2 regions of the Paenibacillus sp. JNUCC 34 genome follow, and region 1 is predicted to be linked to the other one. Evidence: riboswitches for the same ligand, from Rfam matches in the RefSeq annotation. Region 1 holds a riboswitch; the other holds the start of a gene.

Evidence for each region. Region 1 has a riboswitch for cyclic di-GMP ahead of AC2TF5_RS25255 (transglutaminase domain-containing protein). Riboswitches for the same ligand answer to the same signal wherever they lie in the genome.
Region 2: another riboswitch for cyclic di-GMP. It lies ahead of AC2TF5_RS08145 (glycosyl hydrolase family 18 protein); the one in region 1 lies ahead of AC2TF5_RS25255 (transglutaminase domain-containing protein).

The regions. Positions count from the first base shown of each region.
Region 1 covers NZ_CM177770.1:5,447,644-5,452,084, forward strand. The annotation lists gene AC2TF5_RS25250 (MucBP domain-containing protein) at 1-639, opposite strand, end outside; gene AC2TF5_RS25255 (transglutaminase domain-containing protein) at 1,323-2,123, opposite strand; cyclic di-GMP riboswitch class I at 2,137-2,222, opposite strand; partial or broken gene AC2TF5_RS25260 (transposase) at 2,969-3,775, opposite strand; gene AC2TF5_RS25265 (lytic polysaccharide monooxygenase) at 4,284-4,441, shown strand, end outside.
Region 2 covers NZ_CM177770.1:1,752,179-1,756,619, forward strand. The annotation lists gene AC2TF5_RS08145 (glycosyl hydrolase family 18 protein) at 1-2,528, opposite strand, end outside; cyclic di-GMP riboswitch class I at 2,643-2,727, opposite strand; partial or broken gene AC2TF5_RS08150 (TrmB family transcriptional regulator) at 3,108-3,556, shown strand.

The sequences.
Region 1 (4,441 bases):
AGGTTGGCTTATGCCAGGTGATGTAGGACATTTTGCGTTAAAATCAGATATCTCGATAGATATTACATTGTCAGGTAAATTTGAGTTATTCTTGTCGAACGATCCCCAAATGTATACAAAAGAACTTGGATCAAGATCAACTTGTCCATTAATTGAACCTGTGGCGTATATCGCTGATCCTGAACTTAAAGTTGTTATGGGTGCAGTCAAACTCCCCCTTACACACATCCGTGAATTGTTAGAAATCTCAACTTCATTGTTTGTTTGAACCCCTAATTCTGCAATCATGTAAGAATCGTTGTCTAACTTCAAATACTCTCGCGGGTTTAAGGAACCTCTAAAATAGAGCGCTGAGTTATCTTTTATTTCTATACCTTTACTTATGGTAGATCCCTTAATCGTAATTGTAGAATTAAGCACTTTAACATAATCTGACTTAAAACCGTTTGATTCGCAACGAACACTGTCGTATAAAGGACCATCTTCGCAAAATTCGTCACCCGCAGATTGTAAAGTATAGATTGCCTGACTTACTGTTTCATCATCGTTTGCGCTAGCAATAATAGTTGATGGCCATCCATTAGAAGCAATCAGTAAAGCTATTAATAGGATGGTTAGTTTCTGGAACCACTTTTTCATTTGATTAAAAAACCTCACTTCAAATTTTTCATAAATATTTGTGCGTGATGACTGATTTTCGAATCGCTAAAGCTAATCCTTTTCAAATACATAATTAATAAACTATTAGACTATTTCCTGGCTCGGATGAAACAATCACCTCCTAAAATGGATGTTCAAAATCTATAATGTTTATCGATTTATTCAAAAGAAGACCATCACCTCCTAAAAACCATCATCCGCTTGTACGCCGAACGCTTCAAAATTGAATGCACGTTCCGCGAAATGAAGCAGGTGATCGGCGGATTCAGCTACCATTTTTGGAGTAAGTCTATGCCAAAGCTGAATCGCTACCTGAAAAAGGAAGAGACCCCTCCACTAGAGCTCATCACTGAGGAAAAAGATAAACAAAATATTCGATTTGTCTCCGAAGCGACGGTGATGACTTATTTACGCAGGTCTATTTTTCACTTGTTTGCTTGTCATCCCCATTTATCGATAACATGAATTATTCGCTCACTGTCCAGTAACACATATACATGTCAAAAAAACTGACTTATTGTATATTTCTAATGCTATTGAGCCAAGTCAATGTTTATCAAATCAAATATACGCGATCAAACTGAACATTTTCTGAATATTTAACTAAAAAAACCGCCCATCTCCTTACTGGAGATCAGACGGTTTCAAAGTATATGTCACATTCAATATTGTTTTTTAATCGAATAATCGCGCTTATCTTTAATCATATCTGGTTTTTCGCTACCCTTTGACTTAATGGAGTCATATGTTGTATCGATGGTTACCCATTTACTCGATTCTTGGAGATAAACCTCGTTCCAGGCATGATATTGTTCGACATCATTCTTGCTCCCCATGAGCAGCTTAGTTGGAATGCCCTCACTTCGAAGCATAGCCGCGAACAAAGCTGAAAAATCATAACATATTCCTTGCTTTTCTTCCAAAGTCTTGTCTATAGAAGGGATATATTCATTAGGAAGATTGCTCGCTTTCTTATAATCATAGCTAATGTTGTTTATAATATAGTTGTAAATTGCTGCAACCTTGTCTTTGTCTTGTTTTAGATTTTTCGTCAATTCACGAGCTTTGGTTATCGCTTTCATATCCTCATTCCAATAAATCATCTGAATCGGCTGCAAATATACTTGTTCTTTACTTGAAGCTTTTAGAATGACATCTTTGTTTTCTAACATCTTATACTTATTTCCTGTAACGTTCTCCAAAATGGATACCGTATATTTCCCATCTCCAAGTTGCAAGGGAAAACGGTTGTTTGAAGTCAAGCTATATACATATTGCTGGTTTCCTTTGCTGATCGTAACCTTGATTTTTGCATCATTCGGAGCCTGGTAAGATACACTCACGATTCCATCGTTTAATTCTCCCATATTTATATAGGAATTCGAAGTACTGCCTAAAGCAATAGTTGGAGCGGACAATAAACAAACAATAAGCAAAATAAATGCCAATTGACGTTTAAACATAAAAAACTCCCCTTTCGGTAACTGGCTGCCATCTTAATAAATAAGGAAGGCCCTGTAGCTTTGCGTCTCTAATTTTCATTAGATTTGCCATTATCGGTGGAAAGCACCTGATATGTATTTTATTTTCCTATATAGTAGCATAGCTTGTCCCGTTTGTGTAAGCTTAAATGTCAAATTAGGGCCTGTCTTCAAACTATGAAACTAGCATCATAGGTGGTAAAACCCGACTTCGATAATGTGATGATGATGCGACGATTGTTCGCGTTCATCAACATGGAACCGGAACAAAAGGAGACAGCAATTTCAGGCAATCGCCGCTCCAGAGGCGGATTAACAACCAAAATCCCACAGGCCCTAGCTGTACGTTCCATGATTTCAAGGGAGGCCTAGACGGTGAGCCCATTGACTATATTTTCACCATGACGGATATCGAAATGATTGAAACCCATATACATCGCGATCAGATCGACGGTGCCTGTCCTTCTGATCATTATGCCATTTCCGTCATCTTAAAACCTGTGGTTTCTTAAAAGTATACAAGGAATCTATATTTGATTTAGACAGAACGATTTATTTAGGCTCTCATGTCATTAAAAGCGCTGTCGATACGGTAAACAATCTTCTAGGTAATGAAAAAAATGGTTCTGTTCTATGCGAACAAAACCATTGATCAAGAGATCATAGAACGGTTAGTTATCGGGGCAAGTTTCTTTGAGTTCGTATCTCATACTAATACTAGATATAGGCGGTGGGATCAGGCCGGGCAGGAACGTAACGCATCTTGGTCGAGGGTGCTATTTCCCACGGCTTAGGCGCTCTAGTTATCAACCGAAGCCCCAAGCTCTTCGTGGGGAGAGGGTTTGCTGGACGGTTTTGCGCACTTCTTGTACACTGTCGATCACGTAACCATGTACATGAAAACGATCGGCGATGCGGATGGCAGATGGAAAGCACTCGCGAATCCAGGTGTGGTAAGCTTGCGCCAGATCCATCACCACCGCTTTTGGCTTCAGCATTAGAAACTGCCGATGCTCGTTGGTATACGTGCACAGATCATCCAGTTTCCGCCCTGGCAACAGATCCAGCATGCTTTCTCCTTTAAGGTTGTGAATGCCGGTATTGTAGGTATGGCCTTTCTTGATGGCGAAGTCATCAATCCCCAATACCAAATCGTTTGCTTCTTGTGCTTCGTCCCAGGCTTGACCGGTAAGCTGCTGGCAAAGCATCGGCACGGCCTTGTTATGCATGTCCTGTGCCGTGCTGATCGGCATTTGTTGCATCCGGGCACTATGGGCGGCAGTTGCACCAAGGGCATGTTCCACAGCGCGGGAACGAAAAAGATGGCTGTAACGCTGCTTAGGGCCGACGAAATCATACGCCCATACAAATCCGATTCTACAATCCACGCAGTACATTCGGATGCTGGGTACGCATAAGTAGGTTTTCTTCTCAAATACGTGAAGATGCCGGACTGTCCGCATTTCATTGCGTCCTTTGCGAATGACCGCTTGATCTGACTTGCAGCCTGGGCAATTTTGCTTAGAAGCGACAGGTACGGCCTCAATGTGAAGTTCTTCACCCCCGATAAACAGGATTTGGCTGATCGTAAGTTCTGGTAAATTGAGCATTTGATTGATATACCGGATTTGCATCTGTCTATTCCTCTTTTGTTGTTGGGTAGGACTTTCAACAATACAGGATTGCAGATGTTTTTCCATTTTTATACCCAGATTATCCAGTCAAGCACTGATTTCTGTTTTGAGCCTTTATTCTAGTCTAAAACAACTAACAAAATGGGAATTCCTCCGTTCTACATGAATAGCCTTAGGCCTTCCAAAAGGCTCTATTTCACATGATTATATCTAGCAATTCGCCCTCATTATGGCTCTCACAACAGAAATGAAAGCCTAAAGACATATGTAGAACCATGCCTTACGATGTAAAATAGTTCTATCTTCACCACCAAATTACGACTTTAATCTACGATATTTTTAAAAGCTACTTTCAGCCTATACAATATTTACTAATAATTGGGTAACATGGTTATATACTCTGTTCACTCCATCAAGGAAGCAAACACAAGTTCTGAAAGAGTTGGCACCTTGACTTTGACTATCATGTATTGTTTCACCAATAAAAAATGAATTAAGGAGAAAAAGAATGACAACACAACGTTTTGGTCTTCACCTGTTTTCCAAGACAACAGCACTCATGGTAGGTTTTTCAGTTATTTTATTAGGCTTTGCATTTTCACTAGCATTTGCTCAAACTGCTTCGGCTCACGGGTATATTGAGTCACCAGAGAGCCGTGCTTACAT
Region 2 (4,441 bases), 2.3 Mb from region 1:
GTCAGTCCATAGCCTTGGACCAGCTCCATATACGTATTGAAGAGCGTATCGGTGTCTTGAGTGACTTCCCAGAACGTAACGCCGTTCAAACCGCCCAGCGAGATCGTGACATCGCCACCCATCTCGCGAATCTCCCGGATCGACTGCTTAATTCCTTGATATTGGGCGTTATCTGCATTCTTCTCATTGAGGACGGAGTATCCTCCCCAGCCCCATTGCACTTTACCGTCAACGATTTGCCGCGAAATGGATTGAATAAAGCCGAGATTGAAGAATTTCACGCCGGTATCCTCGGAAATTCTGGCGAGGTTAGGGGCGCCGTTATTGGAATAGCCCGGCTTGGTAACCCATGCAACCATATCGACGAATGGAGAATTGACTTGCTTCGGCCACTCGATTCCTTGGCCAACCCCAAAGTTATACTCCGGAGTTGCCGCTTCGATAACTGTAATGGTGCGTTTTTTCTCGGCCGTTAATCCTTGCGAATCCGTAACGGAGTACACCAACTGATACTTGCCGGCCACACTCGTATTGACTTCTCCCGTCACGGTAATACGGGATGTCAGATCTCCGTCTTCTGCGTCCGTAGCGGTTACGCCGGCCAGCTTATCAAAGTTGTCGCCGACTTGAATCGTCAGGTCCGTTACGCCATGCAATACAGGCGGTTGATTCTTGCTTGGAGCTTCATCACCCAGAATGAGTTGTCTATTCATCTCCGGGCTGTTATTCGACACCCGCTGAACAAGCTCCATGCTTGTAATCTCGGCATCTCCCTTAAGTTTGAACGTATAGGATCTGCCAGGCTCAATCGTCTTGGCGTCATAAACCGATTTCAAATCGACGACCGTATAACCGTTCTCATTGGTTACGGTTCCCGCCAAATAATCGCCGGAAGTGAACGGTCCATCGGCTTGGATGTAAAGCTTCGGCAGCTTAACCGTTTTTGCTCCTCTTTCCACGGCTCTCAATACTTGATTCGATTCGGTCAAAGACTCGTTATTGACGAGGGTAATTTCATACCCTGTATTGTTTCCCCAAGGCTCTGTATACGGTTTCATAGTAACCGTCACGTCCAGCTTGGTATATTGGATCTCATGTGTTTTCAACGGCTGGCTTCCGAAGAGACCTTCTTTCGTCACCTTTGTTAATTTGTCACGCTTGGCAGGGTCCGTAGTAGGGGCATCATTGGCAGCCATCCAAGCAATGACGCCGCCTAGACCATTCTCAAGCACATATTTCGTTTTCTCTTGAATGGATCTTTCATTGTCATACGTGTAAAATACGCCGGTTGTCTCATCATACAGATAGGGAGCTTTAGCCGCATCATCCCAGTATTCTTTGAGATTCGGGTATGTGGCCTTCAGCTTGTCGAGATTGCGATAAGACCAAGTCCCTGTTCGGCGGCCGCCGTCCCCAAGGACGAGAGGGGCTTCGCCAACCGCGCCGCGGGATGGAGTCTGATCCGCATCCTTGGCGGATAGTGTCGCTTCACCGAACAGCCCCGGATGATTCGGATCGGAGCCTTGCGACACTTTATTCCAGCCGCGAGTATAGTAAGCCGCTCCGATGACAATCTTGCTCGGCTCGGCACCTTGCTGAATCAAATAGTTCACGCTCTCGTCAATGGATAGGTTGTTGCCGGTGAGCGGGTCATTTGGATTCGGATACAAGCCGGTATGATGGCCGCTTATCTCATCCCATGCGCCGCGCATATCATAAGTCATGATGTTGGCAAAGTCTACAATGTTGAACAGTCTTGGCACATCAATGCCGATATCAATTTTCTTTTTGGGGGCGGGCAGGGCAACAGACAGTTCATACGCTTTACCAAGCTCGGCTCCTTGTTTATTTAATGCGTTTTTCAAGTCTTGCAGGAGCACGATATAATTATTTTTATCCTCCGGCGTGGCGTATTTCGTGCCTTCATCGTTTTTATTATCGACCAGATCAGGCTGGCGAACTTCAGCCGGGAACTCCCAATCCACATCAACGAAGTCCATGTTCGTGTACTTGATGAACTTCATGACATTCTGCACCAGATTCGCCCGCTTCGAAGCATCGGCCGCTACAACGGAGAAGTCGCCTGATTTGGACCATCCGCCAAGAGAGATGCCGATTTTCAGGTTCGGGTTTTCTGCGCGCAATTGCTGCAGGGCGATAAGGCTGCCTGAATTGGCTACATCCCATTGTACGCCATCCTGGCCGACAGGCGCGCCTACAGCCGCATCCTTGTCCGTAAAGACGAGGTTGCCTTGAGCGTCAAAATCGAGAAACGCATAGTTCAAGTGGGTTAATTGATCGGCGGGAATATCCTTGGGATAAAAGTTCCCTTGTCCTCCCCAAATCGACCAATCGCCATAGTACATGACATTCCGGATTTCCTGTGTCGAGTTCTTGACCACAGGTTCCTGTGCTGCAGGAACAGTCGTTCCTGCATAAGCTGGGGCCAATGAAGACACGAACATCATGATGGTCATTACCGTCATGGCGAACAATCTTCGGGCACTCTGCTTTCTCCTAGTTTTCATCCGTTATTCACTTCCTATCAATAGATTATATTAATAGGCAGCTAGGGTAGGGTATTACTTATGATGAACAATACAAAACTAACGCAAACGACTAATAGGGATTGGATTCTATTAATCGGCAGCTGGCTGGCATAGAATGTCTTCCTTAGCCCCTTTAGCTTTGCGTCACTAGATTTCCCTAGCTTTGCCTAGTAATACCTGGACAAAAATGCATACGCTGTTACTTTTAATGGCGGCGATGTATAACGATACATGTATGCACCGTTTAATATACAGCAATTTTCCGTTTATTTAATGGGTCTCGCAGCTTATTTGTGAAAAAATGAACATGGGTCGATTTTATTATTCACTTGCATCATATAAGGTTAATAATGCGGATGCGATAAGGGAACGTATTTTGATTTCATGTGGTTTCATGCTGTGCATCTTCCTAGTAACTGCGCCATTCCCTTAGCATTCCTTGTTATGAATTTTTACACATTCCAAATGTCCGGAAAGGTTTGGGGAGTAGGTCTTAGGGAGGGGGGGACTTCCCAATAACAGGATATGAAATAAGTATAAGGTCGGGTGTACCTCGTAATGATTGACATTATAGATAAAGTCGAAGAAGAAATATGGTTGTCGATTTGGGAACCACAAGTCTCTTCGATAAAAGGTGCTATAGATAGGCGGATAAAAGATGATATCCACGTTTTTTCAATTCTTTTTGGAGCACCTGATATTCAGCTTGGTGTAACTACTCATCATAATTACATGGCTCCAGAAGTAGCTGAGGAACGTATGAATGGTCGATTAACGATTGTTGCACGGGATATGAAGAAGTATTAATTGCAAATTTTTCGCCAAATACACCTGCATGGGCGATAAAAACAGAAGACCCAGCACTTGTGTTAATCGCGATGGAATACATCAGGCATGACACTATGTTCTCAGAATTAGTTAAAGAAGTTGGTCCAGAGAAAACAGAAGCTCTTTGGAAAAACGCCCCTAACCTATTTCATGTTGTTACTGGAAAACGGTTCAAATAAATTGAACCGTATTTTCTTTCACTTTTTCGTAGTAGTTAGTCTGTTGGCTTCTATTTTTTAAAATAAGGAGCAATAAAAGAAGAAAGTGGAATTAACATTGAAGTATCTCATGTAATTGGGATCTACTCAAATACTGGAATACATAAATGGTACGACTGTGTAACAGATGTACCAACAAAACTAATGATGGATTTTGTATGTAGACCAATCGGGGGAGTATTAAGTACATCGGAAGAAACCTCAGAAAGTTGTTGGATTGATAAGGAAAGAGTGCTAGATATGATTACAGCCCCAGCTATTCGTGATCTGTGGGTCTTTTTGTAGGAATGAGTTGCTTTAGGAGCGGGTATGTTGTTTTACCTGGTTTGCTTGCTTACTCACATGCTTATGTCAATCAATGCAGCAGTGCGCTGTAATTTTATATAAGTTAAATTGGTAGTTAGGCCCTAAGATCGCCTTTACGATCTTATCGGATACAGCCTATCAGCTGCTTCAAAAATATATGGAGTTGCATTAACCGGAATTGATTTTCCCGGGCCAATGGCACGGAAGGCTCTTAACAGAGCGCTCTGGCGAAAAAGGCGAGCATTCACGTGTTGAGACATTCCTTTACGATGCATTTACTGGAAGGGGATAGGGATCTAAGATATATACAAAAGTTACTCGGGCCCCAAAGCAACTGAACAACAGAACGTTATACTTATGTGTTATGAAGGACGCCAGGCGAATTAAGAGCCTGCTTCATTTTTGAAATCGGGGTTATTATGGAAGGGGAGTTCGTAAATATCCTCACGAAAGGAGTGTTTACGAAGTACGGGAATACACGTAATATGGTAGTATTCACGAAGTTCGTAGATAAGACGTTATATGAAAGATTGGCCCCAA